Regions from separate parts of the Roseovarius sp. M141 genome, predicted to be linked through region 1. Evidence: riboswitches for the same ligand, from Rfam matches in the RefSeq annotation. Region 1 holds a riboswitch; the other holds the start of a gene.

The links. Region 1 has a riboswitch for cobalamin ahead of FGD77_RS16370 (TonB-dependent siderophore receptor). Riboswitches for the same ligand answer to the same signal wherever they lie in the genome.
Region 2: it holds a riboswitch for cobalamin, as region 1 does, so the genes downstream of both, FGD77_RS22035 (CbtB domain-containing protein) here and FGD77_RS16370 (TonB-dependent siderophore receptor) in region 1, are expected to answer to the same signal.

Annotation. Positions count from the first base shown of each region.
Region 1 is NZ_VCNH01000008.1:2,544,173-2,549,688, reverse strand. Features, by position in the region: gene FGD77_RS16395 (helicase HerA-like domain-containing protein) at 1-404, shown strand, start outside; gene FGD77_RS16390 (HU family DNA-binding protein) at 506-1,018, shown strand; tRNA gene FGD77_RS16385 (tRNA-Val) at 1,037-1,111, shown strand; gene FGD77_RS16380 (histidine phosphatase family protein) at 1,140-1,724, shown strand; tRNA gene FGD77_RS16375 (tRNA-Val) at 1,855-1,930, shown strand; cobalamin riboswitch at 2,045-2,254, shown strand; gene FGD77_RS16370 (TonB-dependent siderophore receptor) at 2,390-4,240, shown strand; gene FGD77_RS16365 (ABC transporter substrate-binding protein) at 4,227-5,123, shown strand; gene FGD77_RS16360 (iron ABC transporter permease) at 5,120-5,516, shown strand, end outside.
Region 2 is NZ_VCNH01000009.1:491-6,006, reverse strand. Features, by position in the region: gene FGD77_RS22055 (HD domain-containing protein) at 1-661, shown strand, start outside; gene FGD77_RS22050 (hypothetical protein) at 633-962, shown strand; gene FGD77_RS22045 (hypothetical protein) at 962-1,483, shown strand; partial or broken gene FGD77_RS22040 (transposase domain-containing protein) at 2,736-2,931, opposite strand; cobalamin riboswitch at 3,165-3,392, shown strand; partial or broken gene FGD77_RS22035 (CbtB domain-containing protein) at 3,425-3,608, shown strand; gene FGD77_RS22030 (CbtA family protein) at 3,706-4,167, shown strand; gene FGD77_RS22025 (CbtA family protein) at 4,058-4,312, shown strand; gene FGD77_RS22565 (hypothetical protein) at 4,580-4,816, shown strand; partial or broken gene FGD77_RS22010 (GTP-binding protein) at 5,254-5,488, shown strand.

The DNA of each region.
Region 1 (5,516 bases):
TCGAACGCACGCTGATCCGCCCGCCATCGTCGAAACTGGGGCCGATCGATGAGACCGCGCGCCGCGCCGCGATGCAGGCCTCGCCGGTGGTGGGGAAATACGAGACGCTGATCGATCGCGAATCCGCCTATGAGATACTCAAGGCCCGCGCCGAATCTGCCGCCCACGACGCGGCCGAGGCCGAAGAGGCCGCGCAGGAGCAATCGTCCGCCCAGCGGGACTTCAATGCCGGGCGCCGCTACACTGGTGCCCGCGTCGGCCGCTCGACCGCGCAGCCGCGCCGGGGAGGCATCGGCAACGAGCTGGGCAAAGCCGTCGGCAATGCGGTCCTGCGCGAGCTAAAGGGCACGACCGGACGGCGCATTGTGCGTGGTATCCTTGGTGGGCTGTTCAAGGGCCGCTGAAGGCCGCGTTGACGGGGGCGGCTGCCCATCAGGCTACTGGCGTATTCCACGGCAGGCGTCTAATCTGTTGCCAAGTGGGAAAAATTCAGGAGTTCGCCGTCATGGTAAGCCGCAAACCAACAGTCAGCAAACCAAAGCCCAAGGGCACAAAACCCGCCCGCGCCAGCGCAGTGCCGCCCCAGACGTCGGCCACCCGTCGCCCACTAGCGGACGCAGCCCCGGCGACGCCCAAATCGGGCCGCGCGCAACAGTTTGAAGTTGCGGATGACGGCACCGTCCCCCTTAAAAAGCAGGAATTGATCGCCACGGTTGTCGAGCGGTCGGATGTGCCCAAGAAATATGCCAAACCCGTTGTCGAGGCGATGCTGGCCGTCCTGGGCGAAGCGCTGGGCGAGGGGCGCGATTTGAACCTGCAACCCATGGGCAAGATCAAGCGCAAGCGCATGAAGGACACCGGCAAGGCGCGCGTGATCGTCGCCAATATCCGCCAGCCGAATGCGCCCGGGGCAGGCGATGACGCGCTCGTCCGTCCGGCAGCGGCGGTGCATCCGCAAGGGGGCAAGGATCAGGCGAAGAAGCGCGGAAAAGAAGCGGTTGCAGACGACGCCGAGTGACGCTAAAAACCGGCGAAAGGGTGATTAGCTCAGTGGTAGAGCGCTTCGTTCACATCGAAGATGTCAGGGGTTCAAGTCCCTTATCACCCACCATTTTCCATTCGTTTCAGGTGCTTGAAGTATGAGTGTATCGCTGCGCCATGACTGGCCGGATCTGTGGTTCCTGCGGCATGGGCAAACCGAATGGAATGCGGCCGGCCGCATTCAGGGGCGGCTGGATTCTCCGCTGACAGCCATGGGTAGGCTGCAAGCGCAGATGCAGGCAGGTCTGGTTGGCGACGCGCTCGGCGAAGTAGCGGCAGGGCGTGGTGGCATCTACGTCTCGCCACTGGGCCGGGCCCGTCAGACGGCGGCGATCGCGCTGGCAGGGCATCCCGTCATCATTGACCCGCGTCTGGCCGAGATCGGCGCAGGCGCGTGGGAGGGTCGGCAGAAGGCCGACCTGCCGCAGCGCGACAATGATCTGCTGACCTATACATCCGCCCCGCAGGGCGAAACGCTGGAACAATTGATCGCCCGCGTTCAGGGCTTTGCCGACAGCCTTGCCGGGCCTGGCATCGTGGTTGCCCATGGCCTGTGGGGGCAGGTGCTGCGCGGCTTGACCAAAGGGCTGGAGCCGGGCGACATGGGCGCGCAGGATAACGGGCAGGGCTGTATCTATCATCTTAGCCAAGGGCGCGAGACGCGGCTGGATGCGCCTGACTAGAGGTAAGCGGCGTTTGTTCTACGGATCAAGGGGGTCACGGCACGCAATGCCGATACAGACCGCACTTTGCCGGGCGCAGATGTCAAACCACCCTTGCCAGACGCAGCGCTTGACGCTAGAGGGGTCGCGCGGGTGATTAGCTCAGTTGGTAGAGCGTTTCGTTTACACCGAAAATGTCGGGGGTTCGAGCCCCTCATCACCCACCATCCCCGACTCGCCCTGCCACGCCGCGCCGGTCGGTGTCGGCTTTGCATCAAAGGCGCCCTCAAACGATGAGTTCCGGCGCCCGGTTTTCCCCTTCCCCGCAGCATTGCACTAGGTTACACCCGCGCTACTTCGGTCCCGGCTGTCATACGTCTGGATAATAGGGAACTACGATGCGGCGCCCCGGCGCCAATGTCGTGACTGCCCCCGCAACTGTAGGCGGTAAGCGAAGCCGGACACATGTCACTGCCGCACGAAGCGGCGGGAAGGCCCGGCCAAGCGTTGACCCGCAAGTCAGGAGACCTGCCGAAGTGCTCACCCTGTCCGGACGCGGGGCGCGTCGTGGACAACGGAGTCTTCCGGTGTGGTGGCATTTCGCCGCCTGCGGAGGGGCCGTCGTGTCATTCCGCATGCAACTCTTACGACCTGCATCGCCGTATTCCGGCGGCCCGGAGACATATATGAAACGCTCTTTTCTCACTTCCACCGTCCTGACCGCCACGGGCCTGAGCTTTACCGGCGCGCTGATCGCCGCCGCCGCCGCAGCGCAACAGACCTATGATCTGGGCACCATCGTGCTATCGTCCAGCCTCACCCCCGTAGAACTGGGCCGCACCGGCGCCACTGTTGAGGTGCTTGAGGGGGATCAGGTAGGCAAGAATGACATCTCGGTCATCAACCGGCTGGACCGTTTGCCGGGTGTCAGTTCCACCTCGGACGGTGGGCTTGGTGCCAGGGGCGGCATCCAGATCCGCGGACTGCCCGCGCGCTATGTGGGCGTTCGGATCAACGGCATCGACGTGGCTGATCCGGCGAGCACCCAGAATCAGTTCAATTTCGGCGGGTACACCTCGTCAGGCGTTCAGCGTATCGAGGTGCTGAAGGGGTCGCAATCGGCGCTCTACGGCTCCGAGGCGATAGCCGGTGTTGTGAATATCTTGACATATGTACCCGAAGATCTTGGGTTTTCCGGCCAGGCCAATGTCGAGGCGGGTACGTATAATACCTATTCCGGCGCGCTCAGCGTGGGCTATAGATCAGAGCGCGGGTTTGTCGCGCTTAGCTATGGTCGGGTCAAAACTGATGGGTTTTCTTCTCAGAGCTTCAACACCGAAGATGACGGGTTCGAGCAGACAACCATAGATCTGACCGCCGAATATAACGTGACCGCCGCGTTCACCATTGGTGCTGCCCTGCATTACCGTGACAGCACGCTGGATATCGACCGCAGCAGATTTTCCGATGATGCGACCGGCATCAACTATTTCACCGAAAAGGGCGCGCGGTTTTTTGCGACGCTTGAAACCGGCGCAATCACCCACACGCTAAGCTATAGCTATTTCGAGGTCGACCGCGACGATCCGGGCGGATTTACCACCACTTTCACGGGCGAGCGTCAGAATGTGTCCTACTTGGGCAGTGCCGAACTGAGCGCGCGCGCGATTTTGAACTTTGGCGCCGAGTATACGGAGGAAAAATTCACCTCGGGCGCGTCGCGTGGGTCCGAGGATGACACTGCCGTCAATGGCGAGCTGCTGTTCAGCCCGGCGGACAACATCGATATATCTGCCGCCCTGCGACATGACGACGATTCAAGCTTTGGCGGCCAGACGACCGGTAGGCTTGCGGCAGTCTGGCGCCCGATCGAGGATCTGGCATTCCGCGCCGTCTATGGCACCGGCTATCGCGCGCCGTCGCTGTACGAGAGGTTCGGACCATACGGTGTCGCCTCGCTCCAGCCTGAGGAGAGCAGCAGCTATGAGTTGGGCGTCGAGAAAACCTTTGGCGCGGTCGGTTACGTCAAGGCGACATTGTTTTACACCGACATTGATGATCTGATCGACTACGATCCGAACTCCACCGCTTGCGGCAACATGTTCCCCGGCTGTTACAGTCAGGTGCCGGGCACGACGACGTCCAAGGGCATCGAGCTGTCGGGTGAATATGCCCTGACGTCCGGCCTGACCCTGTTTGGCGCCTATACATACACTGACGCCAAGAACGACGGCGCGCGCCTGGAGCGCACGCCCAAGCATGACGTCACGCTGGGTCTGTCGAACGATTTCACCGATCGGTTCTCCGGCTATGTGGACCTGCGCCATGTCGCCGATGTGGTGCCTAGCGCATTCGCCCCTGCGGGTCACAAGGTCGGCGACTACACTTTGGTCGGCGCCGGAGTCTCCTATGACGTCACGGACGACGCCGCGCTGTACCTGCGTGTCGAGAACCTCTTTGACGAGGATTACGAGACGGCGGGCGGCTACAACCAACCGGGTCGCGCGGCCTACGTTGGGCTTCGTGCGAGCTTCTGATCGTATAAGCCGGATCGCTGCGCGCGCCGTATTGGCGGGCGCGGCGGTGCTGTTTTCGGTGCCGCTGTCGGCGGCGCCGCAGCGGGTCGTGTCGATCAACCTGTGCACCGACCAGTTGGCAATGCTGCTGGCCGCCCCCGGCCAATTGATATCGGTCAGCCGCATTGCGCTGGATCCGCGCGTTTCGTCCATGGCTGCCGAGGCTGCGCAGTATCCCATCAACGCCAGCCGCGCCGAAGAGGTGCACGGCATGCGGCCCGATCTGGTCGTGGCGGGCGAATACACCAGCCGCGATACGGTGGCGCTGCTGCGACGGTTGGAAATCGACGTGGTACAGTTCGGCATTGTCCGTTCGCTGGACGAGGTGCGCGCGCGTATCCGGCAGATGGGCGCGGCGCTGGGCCGCGAGGCGGCGGCGCGCGCGATGATCGCGCAGTTCGACGCCGATCTTGCACATCTGCGGGCGGATCTGGACGGTGGGCTTGCACCCGGCCCGGACGCGCCGCGCGCTGCGATGTATTCGGCCAACGGATACACGTCTGGCGACAAAACCCTGTCGGGTGAGATTCTAGCCGCTGCCGGGCTGCGGAACGCGCCGGGCGAAGAGGGCTATGGCTATGGCAAGCTGCCTCTGGAAATGCTGGCGATGCTTCAGCCCGACCTTGTCATCACCGCGCGGCGCTATCCGCGCGGCTCGCGGGCAGAGGAGATCATGGACCACCCCGTCGTCGAAATGCTAAGCGGGCAGGCCGCCCGCGCTGTGATGAGCGATCAGGACTGGGTCTGTGGCACCCCCTTCGTACTGCGCGCGATTGCCGACATGGCCGCCGCCCGCCGCAAGGCAGTGGCTGATTTGAAAACCGGCGTGGAGGCAGACAAATGAACCGTGTGATGATCGCCCTTGCACTGCTGGCCGCGGCACTGTTCTCCGCATCGCTGCTGGTCGGCCCTGCGGGCCTGCCGGTGGGTGATAGTCTGGTCGCGCTCTGGCAGGGGGGCGACGGGCCTGTGGCGATGGTCATGCGCCAGATTCGCCTGCCGCGCGCCATCCTTGCGCTGATGATCGGCGCCAGCCTTGGGCTTGCCGGGGCGGCGATGCAGGGCTATCTGCGCAATCCGCTGGCCGAGCCGGGGCTGATCGGGGTGTCGGGCTCTTCCGCGCTTGGGGCGGTGCTGGCGATCCATACAGGCGCGGCGGCGATGTGGTCGCTGGGCCTGCCTCTGGCGGCGCTTGGCGGGGCACTGGCCGGTGTCGCGCTGGTCATGGGGTTGGCCG
Region 2 (5,516 bases), on a different contig from region 1:
GGATGGTTTCGCATCAAGTGTTGCTAACATGATTAAGAAAGAAGGTAAGATCACGCTTCACAACTCAGTTGTTTCCAGTCAATTTGACGCAGACCGTCTTGATTACATGCAGCGTGATCGGATGATGACAGGAAGTGAACATGCTGCCATTGATCTGACTTGGTTGTTGGCCAATCTCGACATTGGTGAAGTGACAACTGGCGTTGACGATATGGCTGTTGGTTCAGTACCGACCTTCGTAATCGGCCCGAAGGCGATACAAGCGGCTGAATCTTATGTTCTGGGGTTATTCCAACTTTACCCGACAATCTATTTTCATAAGACCACACGAGGTGCTGAGAAGTTATTCGCGGAAGTTCTGGTTCGACTCGTCGAGTTGGTTGGAGATGACGCTGTGGGGAAAACTGGATTACCTTCGAACCATCCACTGATCAAGTTTGCCAAGGAACCTGAGAGCCTCGAAACAGCCTTGGCTTTAGACGACACGGCTGTTTGGGGCGCACTTCAGCTTTTACTTGAAGCAGATGATCCAATCCTCTCGGAGTTTTCAGATCGTCTCCTGAACCGGAAACTTTTCAAATGCTATGACATTCGGGCGGAAATTACCCACAGATGTGACCCCCCACAATTCGATGGACCTGCAAAATATAGAGAAAATTGAAAAATGTTGCGCCTCGGCGGTGGTGAAGCTACAAGAATGGGAAAAGAAGCAAGAGGCAGTCGTTCCCCGTATCATCACAGATGAGGCCGAACGAAAGCCCTACAAGGCAGGTGGTGGTAGCAATGGCTATACTGAGCAGATCAACGTGCGTACCGATGGTGGCGAGTTGATCGACATCAGGCAACGGTCCGAGATAGTGAAATCTTTGAGTGTTTATAGGCTGACTCGCGCATACTATGATGAATCAGACGCTGAAGCCTTACAGGTAATAAAAGATATTGTTGAAGGGGAGATCAACTGATGTCCGATATTAGGATAGAAGAAGTTACAAATCTCATTCGAGATGCAGGTGGTCGGATCGTAGGTCGGACGCGGTTACAGAAGATTGCGTACCTGCTTACTGCGACGGGTCTCGATGATAGCTTTCGTTTTGCATACAAGCACTACGGCCCTTTCAGTGAAGAGTTGGCTTCATCTGCAAAGTTTGGTGCATTGTTTGGAAACCTCAATGAGCGCCAAGATCAAACGGCATGGGGTGGGACGTATTCCACGTATACTATTGATAATGTTCAAGAACTTGAACAAGGCAACCCACGCCATAGCCTTGCAACCCTTGCCGCTGCTGCCGACTCGATCGAGTTGGAGCTGGCCGCTACTGCGGTCTTTTTGGCCCACGATGGTTACGATGATCCCTGGAATGAAACGGCTCAACGTAAGCCTGAAAAGGCAACAGCCGTGCGCTTAGCTAATGCCAAGGCTCTCTTGGCCAGCCTGTCACAGATAGATGTTCCTACACCGATTCCGCAAACACTGTTGGCGTGATCACACAATCGTCCGAACCGCAGTTCGCGATCGTTAGTAACGGACTCTCGTCACTAACGATCGCTTGATTGCATTGGTCGGATATTTTTTCTGTTTCAAAGCCCTTCATCCGCCTCCTTTCAAAGAAACAGACTTACCCCAGTCGGGAATTTTTCAGTGGGGAGGGGGGAGGTCAATCGTTTATATGCAGCAATGGTGACCGTGATGAATGGCAGCTCAGGGCCGTTCGCGATCATGATCCAGTGAGATAAGGGATCGGCCACCTCAACGCCACCTCAACCCGCATACACCGTTTTGGCGCGGTCGGTGACGGTGAAACCCGGTCAATGTCGGGTGTCGTCGGAGTAGAAAATGCGCGGAATCAAAGGCTTGGCGCGTAAGTCACTGAAATATCTAAGTTATTGGAATCGCAGATATTTCGGCTCATAACCTGAAGGTCGTAGGTTCAAATCCTACTCCCGCAACCAAATAACAGCGCTAAATCAAAAGCTTAAAGCCCGACCTAATCAGTCGGGCTTTTGCTTGTCCGGTTTACATCAACGCCACATCAACACCGGACCAGAAAAACCGCACCAGCGTGCATAAGCGGGCAGCGACAGGCCACCGCGTGCAAAAAAACGCGACTTGCGGTTTGCTGGAACCGATTACCGCCATATAACGCTTACCGATTTGCAACCGGCCCTGCGAAAAAAAACCGTGGCAGCATCGCGCCATGATCTCCTTCCGCCTCACTTCCGATAACCATCCCGACACGCGCGGTGCGTCACGCGGCTGGCCGGGTAGCGTTTCGGACTGGCTTGACCAGTGCTGGATGACCCGGTGACCCTGACGCGGTACTCTTCGGCCATGGCGTGCGATGATGCAGTGTGGCGTTATCAGATGCGTGGAATTTCCCGCGGCCGATTGAAAACGCAACCTTGTGAAACAAATCGGGCCTATCTCTAGGCGGTCCCGCCGCATATTACTTTACGGGGGTTATATCCGACCTGTCCGTCCAGATCATCCGCAAGCCCGTGCCTGGTCCCGCGTCACGGCGTAATCCGCCAGCCAGTCGATCATCATCGCGCCCTCAGGTGACGCTTCAATCTCGTCGGCCATCCCTGACTGTTCGGCTCGGCTGTACTCCATCAATGGCGGGCGGACGCTCTGGCGAACATCAGAACCACTGTGCAGGCGCCGAGCGAGAGCATCGCGGTCCCGAGGGCGGCAGCTGGCGGCGTCCACACACGTCCCGTCTGACTGTTGTTGACACTTATTCCGCCGCCCAGTCCCACGGCATGAGGTCGTCGCGGCGGGGCATCTTGTGATCTGCGACGCGGTCGAGCACTCAGTGAAGACAAACATCTGGGTCGACGCTGTTCATGCGCGCGGTTTCGATAAGCGTGTAGGCGATGGCTGCGACTTTACCGCCGTCCTTTTTGCCCCATGAAGAGATAATTCTTGCGACCGAAGGTTGGCAAGCGGCACGCCGCCTTCGGCCTGCCGTAGCATCGAGATGACCGCGCGGTCGTGTTTCTGCTCGTTTTCAATCAGTATCTCCTCATGCGTCTTGCCAAACAAGTTTTGCTAATGAAGCACCTTACTTCCGGGAAGATTGCACACCTTACCACCGGAAATTCCTTGTGAAACAGTCTGGCTTCGCGACACAGCGAAAATCGTATTGCCTATGCGAAACCAAACTGGTTATATGAGCAGGCTTGGTGTTCCGAAAAGCGCAGAAATGTGTGGAACCTAACAGGGGAATTCAGTAAGGGCAGCCGCCCGAAGCTGGAGCCGCCCCCGCGACTGTAAGCGGTGAGCTGTTGCCCCTCATGCCACTTGCCAAACCCGACGACGGGTGCGGTGGGGAAGGCGGGCAAACAGCCACGACCCGCGAGCCAGGAGACCTGCCAAGCACGATTGAAACGCGATGCCGTCGGGTGGACGGTAAGGAGAGCTACAATGACTACACTGACCCAAGTTCAGGGCCAATCCCATGGCAAGTTGCGCGCTGATATATTGCCCGCGCTTTTCGCGGCAGTTCTGGGACTGGCGATTATTACCCTGACAGGCCACGTTCAGGCCTCCGGCGTTGCATGACGCCGCCCACGATGTGCGTCACGCCACCGGCTTTCCCTGCCACTAACGGATGTTCTCTAAATTTTTGACCAGCGCGTTGTTCGCTGGTGCTGTAGCTGGCTTGATTGCCGGTCTGCTACAGTTGGCATTCGTGCAGCCTGTTTTTGCTGCATGCGGAGCTTTATGAGCGTGGAGAACTGTTGCATTTCGGGGCCGATCCGGTCACCGCGCATCCGGTGTTGCCGGGGTTTGATGCGGTTCGTGACGGGCTGAGCGTGATCTTCACGATGCTGACCTATACGGGCTATGGCTTGCTCCTGCTGGCGATGATGTCAGTGGCCGAGGGGCGCGGCGCGCAGATAGATGGGCGCATGGGGATGATCTGGGGCATTGCGGGCTTCGTCACATTCCACCCTGCCCCGGCCTTTACGCTTGCGCCCGAGGTTCCGGGCGTGGCGGCGGCAGAGGTGGGTGCGAGGCAGGTCTGGTGGTTTTGCCACGGTCGTGTCGGCGGGGGTGGCGCTGTGGCTGCTTGCGTTTGCGCGCAATTGGGCGCTTCGGGGTCTGGCCGTGGTCTTGCTGGCAGCACCTCATTTGATCGGCGCGCCAGAGCCGGACAGCTTTAGTGGCACAGTGCCACCAGAAATCGCTGCCCTCTTCGCGGCGCGGGCCGCGGGCGTCGGTTTGGCCGCGTGGGTGTTGCTGGGCGCCTTCGCCGGTTATTTTTGGCGGCGGGAGGAGGCGCACGACACAGCGAGAGTTGGCGCATGAACAGGGCGCTTGGTCTTTTTCATCATCGGACTGGTGTTCGGTGGCGGAATAGGCTTCACGCTTGCTGCGGGCAGTGGGGTCACTTTTGATGGGGCACGATCACGGTTATGCTGCTGTGCATGGCGGCATGACTAAGGGGGGGCCACAGCGGCAGCGCGCAGATATCGCGCACACCACTGCGCTTGAGGTGCCCCGCACTCCGTGCGCCACGAGGTTGCAATTGAGCTGACCCCGCGATCCAGATCGAGGGCTACAACCTTCAGGTTCATGCCGGAAACTTCACCTTCACGCCGGGCCGTCGGCCTGGTGGATGTGCCGGGCGAGGGGCATGCGCATGTTTATGTCAACGGTGAAAAGCTGGGCCGTCTTTATGGCGCATGGATGCATCTTCCACGTCTGCCACCAGGCGAGGTGATCGTTTTGGTCACGCTGAACAGCAACACCCACGGCCCGCTTGCCGTGGACGGGACGCTTTTTGCCGCCATCACGACGCTTTTTCGTTGAGGAGTGACCGTTGCGTCAGCGAATACCGGAAGCCCGCCATGCGCCTTTTGATCTCCAGAAAGGAGACCCGCCAATGACCGCTTCCTTGCATGTCTGCATGACTTGCCGCGCTGGCGAGGTGCCACAGGACGATGCGCCACGCCCCGGCGCATTGCTGCACGCAGCCTTGACCGAGCCAGGTGCGCCGGAAGGGTGCAGATCGTGCCGGTTGAATGCCTGTCGGCCTGTTCACAGGGGCGACTGTTGCACTGTCGTCGCCCGGAAAATGGACCTACATCTATGGACGGCTGAGCCGTGCCGACAGTGTCGAAATCCCTTGCAGGTGCCGCCGCTTATGCCGCCTCCGCCGATGGCCTTGTGCCGTGGCGTGAACGCCCCAGTGTTTTTCCGCAAGCAAAAAAGCCTTTGCCCGTATTCCCCCGATGGAGGCCCCCCAAATGACCGACCTTGCCAAAATCCCCGTGACCGTGATCACCGGCTTTCTCGGCTCGGGCAAAACTACGCTGATCCGCCACCTGATGACCCATTTCAAAGGGGCGTCAGCATGCTGTGCTGGTCAACGAATTCGGCACCGTCGGCGTCGACGGCGACATTTTGACATCCTGTGCGGATGAGGATTGCCCTGCGGAAAACATTGTGGAACTGGCCAACGGCTGCATTTGCTGCACCGTCAAGGTCGCTGTTGCCTGCCAGATTGTAA